Linked DNA regions of Bdellovibrio bacteriovorus. The protein of the gene in region 2 interacts with the protein of the main gene of each other region in a pairwise test. Links are inferred from orthologs where the notes say so. Each region holds a gene or a part of one and is shown on either strand. Other genes may lie near its edges.

Evidence for each region. Proteins that work in one complex are often made in the same cells at the same time.
Region 1: the proteins of B9G79_RS15910 (region 2) and def interact in binary tests that used the Escherichia coli proteins (3 or more experiments, as listed by UniProt). The link is inferred for Bdellovibrio bacteriovorus from one-to-one orthologs.

Annotation. Positions count from the first base shown.
Region 1 is NZ_CP020946.1:1,121,307-1,124,237, forward strand. It holds def (peptide deformylase), read left to right. Parts: upstream 1-1,128; coding sequence 1,129-1,734; downstream 1,735-2,931. Other genes in the region: lptG (LPS export ABC transporter permease LptG), read left to right, coding at 22-1,101; fmt (methionyl-tRNA formyltransferase), read left to right, coding at 1,731-2,687; rpe (ribulose-phosphate 3-epimerase), read left to right, coding at 2,689-2,931. UniProt on the Escherichia coli protein: Removes the formyl group from the N-terminal Met of newly synthesized proteins. Requires at least a dipeptide for an efficient rate of reaction. N-terminal L-methionine is a prerequisite for activity but the enzyme has broad specificity at other positions.
Region 2 is NZ_CP020946.1:3,312,687-3,315,908, forward strand. What follows is about bases 139-3,100. They hold B9G79_RS15910 (aspartate-semialdehyde dehydrogenase), read right to left. Parts: upstream 2,143-3,100; coding sequence 1,135-2,142; downstream 139-1,134. Other genes in these bases: B9G79_RS15905 (CFI-box-CTERM domain-containing protein), read right to left, coding at 139-984; pssA (CDP-diacylglycerol--serine O-phosphatidyltransferase), read right to left, coding at 2,126-2,983; B9G79_RS15920 (diacylglycerol/polyprenol kinase family protein), read right to left, coding at 3,057-3,100. Outside these bases: more of B9G79_RS15905, read right to left, coding at 1-138; more of B9G79_RS15920, read right to left, coding at 3,101-3,222.

The DNA.
Region 1 (2,931 bases), 2.2 Mb from region 2 along the record:
AATGAGTTTAAGGGATTTGCCGTGAATAGGATCGATCGTTATACAGCTTGGCTCTTCGTAGGTTACTTCGTGGGTGGCCTTCTGGTGTTTTTGACTCTGTTTACCGCGGTTGACGCGATGTCCACAATGGTCAACTACAAGGACGTTGCTCCCTCGGCATTGGTGAATTATTACCTCTATTCCTTCCCTGGAATCATCTCACAACTGTTGCCGGTGGCCTGTTTGCTGGGGGTGATCCTGACCTTGACCAGCCTGAATAAGGCCAATGAACTCGTTGCGTTATTTGCCAGTGGGATGAGCCTGATTCGTATCGCGGTGCCGATGCTTTTGTTGGTGGCGGTGATCTCGGCTTTGGGGTACATGGCCGCGGACCGGGTTTTGCCCCGCGCGACCAAGCAAAAGAATTACATTCTGTACTATGACCTGAAAAAAGAGCCGCACCGTTTTTCCACGATCCGTACGGACCGTATCTGGTATCGTTCCAAAAACTCCATCTTCAATATCAAAACCCTGAATGCAAAAGGGGATGGGGCGCAAGGTCTGACGATGTACTTCTTCAGCGACGAATGGGATCTGGTGCAGATGATCACAGCCGCTCAGGTGAAAATCCAAGGGGCCCAGTGGCTGCTGGAGCAGGGGACAGTGACGATCTTTAACAAGGACTCAAGCTTCCCGCTGACTAGTCCGTTTAAGACCAAAAGCATCGTGATGGCCGAGGATTCCAAGGACCTGCAAAGCGCCGGTCAGACCGCCGACATGATGTCGCAAAAAGAGCTGGAACATTTCATCGACAAGAACAAGGCCGCCGGCCTGGATACCGTGGCCTATGAGGTGGACTATCATTCCAAAATCAGCTTCGCCTTTGCCGGCCTTGTCATGTGCCTATTGGGTATTCCTTTCAGTGTGGGGCGGGCCCGGTCCGGGGGCACCATGCTGAATGTCGGGATCTGTCTGGCCCTGGTGTTCGCCTATTACGTGTTTTATTCCTCGGGAATCACTTTAGGGCAGCACGGGACCCTGCCTCCGGTGGCGGCTGCCTGGGCTCCCAACATAGTTATGTTGATCGTGGCCTTCGTTCTTCTCAAAAAGCTGAAACGCTGATATAATGGGGGCCTCCCGGAGGCCCTTATGATCATGAAAATCCTCACATTCCCAGACCCGAAGTTGCGTGAAGTTTCGCAGCCGGTGAAGACTTTTGGACCTGAAATCGCCAAATTGGCTGAAGACATGGTTGAAACCATGTACCACGCCAACGGGATCGGTCTGGCAGCCCCGCAAGTGGGTGAGCTGGTTCGCATGGTGGTGATCGACACTCGTCCCAAAGACGAAAAGGGCCGCCGCTACAAATACGAAGAAATGACCGAACTGGAAGCGGCGGTAAAACAACCGCTGATTCTGATCAATCCAGAAATCGTCAAAGGCGAAGGCAAGACCACTTTCGATGAAGGCTGTCTGTCCATCCCTGGCTATTACGAAACAGTGGAACGCTACAACTACATCGAAATGAAAGCTTTCGATGTGAATGGCAAAGAGTACATCGTGAAAACCGACGGTCTGCTTGCGATCTGCATGCAGCACGAAATGGATCACCTTGAAGGCACTTTGTTCATCGATCACCTGAGCTTCGTCAAAGGCAACAAAATCAAAAATCAAATCAAGAAGTACGGCTACCCTGTTAAAAAAGAAAAAGAAGGGGATGCTACAACAGCTGACGAAGAAAAGTGTGAAGTGTGAGCAAGGTCCGCGTCTGTTTTCTAGGAACCCCTGAATTTGCCGTGACCTCTTTGAAAGCTCTGTTGTCTGATGAGCACTTTGAGGTCGTGGGTGTTGTCACCCAGCCTGACCGCCCTGCCGGTCGTAAACTCCAACTGACTCCAAGTCCCGTAAAAGCTCTGGCTCAAGCCCACAACCTAAAGGTTTTGGCGCCTGAGTCGTTGAAAGCGAATCCACTGATGCTTCAGGAAATCAAAACCTGGGGAGCTGAGGTGGCGGTGGTGGTGGCCTTTGGCCAGATCCTGACTCAGGAATTTTTGGATTCATTCCGCTTTGGTTGTGTGAATGTGCACGGATCTGTTTTGCCACGCTGGCGTGGGGCGGCTCCGATCCAAAGAGCTATCGAAGCCGGAGACGTCGAAAGTGGCGTGACCCTGCAGAAGATGGTTAAGAAACTGGATGCCGGTGACATCATTGGCATTCGTCGTGTGAAAATCACTCCGGACATGAACGCTTTGCAGTTGCATGATGTGCTGGCCCAGTTGGGGGCAGAACTTCTGCAAGTGGAACTGATGGATTATGTTCGTGGCAATCTAGCGCCGACACCTCAGGATGAATCGAAGGTGACGATGGCGAAAAAAATCGAAAAGATGGAATCCCAGATCGACTGGAACACGTCCGCCAAAGCCATCGACGGAAAGATCCGCGGCTTTGTTTACGGGCCGGGGACGTACACTTTGTTGCAGGGTAAGAAATTGAAACTGCACAGAGCCACAGTCACGCGTGATGGTGGCTCTATCGGCAGTGCCAAGCCTGGTACGATCACCGCCATTCACGACGACCACATTTCGGTGGCAACCGGTGACGGTGTTTTGCAATTGTTTGAAGTTCAGCCGGAAAGCCGCAACCGCATGGCGATTGCTGATTTCCTGAAAGGTCATGCCTTGAAAGTGGGGGATCAGCTTGGCGTCTAAGATGGTGGCTCCTTCCATTTTGTCGGCGGACTTTGCCAATCTTGAAAAAGAGATCAAGGCCGTGGCTCAGGCCGGTGCGGACTGGATTCACGTCGACGTGATGGACGGACGCTTTGTGCCGAATATCACCATTGGTATTCCGGTGGTAAAGGCGCTTAAAAAAGTGTCGCCACTTCCTTTGGATGTGCATCTGATGATTGAAGAGCCTGAACGCTATGTGGAAGAATTCGTGAAAGCGGGCAGT
Region 2 (3,222 bases):
GGCATCGACCCCGCCAGAAGTCCCCGGCAGTGGAGAATAATAAGAAACAATACCGGTCTTGTCCTGATTGGCCATGACCATGCAATAGCGGACGTCATTATCCAGTCCGTCGATGCGGTTGTCTCTTTCAGGGTCCACCAGTTGGATATAACTGGAGGCATTTGAAATGCGCGCAATAGTGGTGTTGTCATCCTCGCCATCCAGTTGCTTTTCATAGAAAAACACGGGACCAGCGTATTCAATGCCTGGTGCCGTGCTGGCAGGATAATCATCCGCTCGCGCCAGTTGGTCGGCATAAATCTTTTCATCCCCACGATAGGCACTGAAATAACAGTAACCCGAGCCTGCAGGAATTGTGATGTCATCGGTCGGACAGTTGGTATAGACCCAGTCGGAGCCGTCGGTTTTTGCCACACGCCCCATCACCTTGAATGTCATCAAATCGTTGGTGGTTGTGGAATCCGTTGTGGTTTTAAAGCCCACAGAAAGTTCACCGCTGAAGTCCGCCACGCATCCACCGCTTTGCCCCAGCTTCTGGCACAGCTCACCCCAGGTGACCTGCACATTCAAAATACCATCCGCCAAAGTCGGATTGATGGAAGGGGTCAGCGTGTCTTCACCCACTTTAATGATGGCATCAGCCAAGACAGCCGACGTGTTGCTGGATTGAACACGGATCGTGATACGAAGGTTGTTATAGGCATTTTTCTTATTGCACGGCCACAGTTTGGAACTGGAAACCGTTTCGCCACTGCAACTGTCGCAAGTCGCAGTGGAATTCGCATCCGCCGTGCAAGTTCCGGCAAAGCCCGCATACAGCGTGGTTTTGGTTTCCGTTGTTGCCAGATCAATGCGAGAAGCCCCATCCACAGAAACAAGTGTGATCGTGGCCAGAGCCGGAGCAGAAAGCAGCAGTCCCCCCAGCAAGGTGGAAAGTGCAAACGTTCTAAGGTGATGCTGATATCCCGTCCATGGAAGTCTCATCCTTTAATCGAACCATGCTAAGGTCCGGAAGTCAAAAAATGCCCCCCGCCCCGACCTAGGTCGGCACCGCCCGGCAGTGCTGGAGCGCCGGCAGGCGCGCAAGCTGAAGCAGCTTCAAATTAAAAAGGCCATCGTCAGATGGCCTTTTTATCAGCTGAAGAAGATCTTTTCCGCGATCTGGATGCCGTTCAGGGCGGCTCCTTTGCGGATGTTGTCGGAAACAACCCACATCAGCCACATCTTTGGATTTTCCGGGTCGCGGTGAACACGGCCCACATAGACCGGGTCTTTGCCAGAAACATCGCGGGCCAAGGGATAAACGCTTTTCTTGGGTTCATCCTGAACTACGATGCCTTCCTGCCCCTGAAGGGCCGCCATGACTTCGTCACGGCTGACGGATTTGTTCAAAGTCACCCACACGGATTCACTGTGAGCATTCAAAGCCGGGATACGCACGGTGAATGCGGACACCTTTAGATCTTTTTGACCCAAAATCTTGCGGGTCTCTTTCATGATCTTCACTTCTTCGCTGCAGTAACCTTCATCGTTGAAGGAACCAATCTGGGGAATGCAGTTGAACAAAATAGTGTGCGGGAATGTTTTTGGATCTGTCGGTTTCTGATGGTTGGAGGTCTGTTCGATCAATTCGTCATGACCGCCCTGACCAGCTCCGCTCACCGCCTGGTATGTGCTGACACGCACTTCTTCCAGACCGAATTTTTCAAGCAACGGTTTCAACGCCACCACCAACTGAATGGTGGAGCAGTTTGGATTGGCGATGATCTGAGGTTTGGAATCCTTGTTCACCAGATCGCCGTTCACTTCCGGAACGATCAACACGGTGTTGGGATCCATGCGGAAGGCAGCCGAGTTGTCCACGGCAAAAGCCCCTGCCGCCACAGCCTTCGGGGCCCATTCAGCAGAGATGTCGTCTCCGGAAGAGAAGAAAACCAGATCCAGCCCGTCAAAGCAGCCGTCCTTCAAAACCTGACAAGGCCATTGCTGGCCTTGCAGTTCAATTTTCTTACCCAGAGAGTTTTCAGAAGCAAAGGGGCGCAGTTCTGCAATTGGGAAGCTGCGCTCTGACAGGATGTTCATGAAGGTTTGGCCGACCATTCCGGTCGCGCCAACCACACCGACTTTAAGTTTTCTTTTCATCTTTCTTCGCCTCTTCTTCCTCTTCTTCGAGGACCAGATCGCTTTCATGCACAGATGCAGGAGCGTACACACTTGGCTTGATCTTACGGATGTTTTTTCCAAGTTTGAAGACACCGAAAACAGCGCCCAAAACCGCGTAAGCCATGAAGAGAACGAACAGCATTACTTCCGGACGAAGTGCCACGACAACCAGAACACCGACACCCAGAATCAGGTAACGGAACGGCAGACGCTCTTTCAAATCCAGATCTTTAAAGCTGCGGAAGCGGAAGTTGGATACCATCACCAACGCCAGCAAAATAGTCATCACCAGCAAACCATAGTTGCCCAGCGGTTCCAATTCCAGATCCTGGAATGCCAGAACGGAAGACGCCACGATCCCCGCCGCCATTGGGATCGGCAGACCCTGGAAGTAGTTCTTTTCAACCACGTTCGCCTGAACATTGAAACGCGCCAAACGAAGCGCACCGCAAGCCACGAACAGGAAACACGCCACCCAGCCCAAGCGACCAAACGGCTGCAAAGCCCACAAGAACAACAGCGTGCCCGGAGCCATACCGAAACTGACCAGGTCACACAAAGAATCGTATTCCGCACCGAATTTGCTGGTGGAACGGGTCAAACGCGCCAAGCGGCCGTCCAACTGGTCAAACACCGCCGCGACAACAATCGCGTAAGCTGCGTAAAGATAGTTACCTTTGATGGATTGGATGACGGCAAAGAAACCAGAGAACAAATTCCCTGTGGTCATCAAATTTGGAAGAATATAAATGTACATCGCCAAGCGCTGAGCTTTGGCATCGTCAGAATCAATTTTATCAAGATGAGTATCAGTAGCCATTTTTCGTCCACCTAAGCTAGAAAATGTATGCGGTTGGAGTGGCGGAAAAGACCCGTCTCCAACCTCAACGACATTAGCTTACGGCTGCGAAAAATCCAAAGAAATAAAACAGGATAGTCAATCCGACAGCGCTCATCAGAGGCAAAGTCAGATTGTCATCAAGCTTGGCAACAGGAATCAATTCAGCAAAAGCTCCCACCAAACCGGCAAACAAGCTGACCACAATCAGACGATCCATC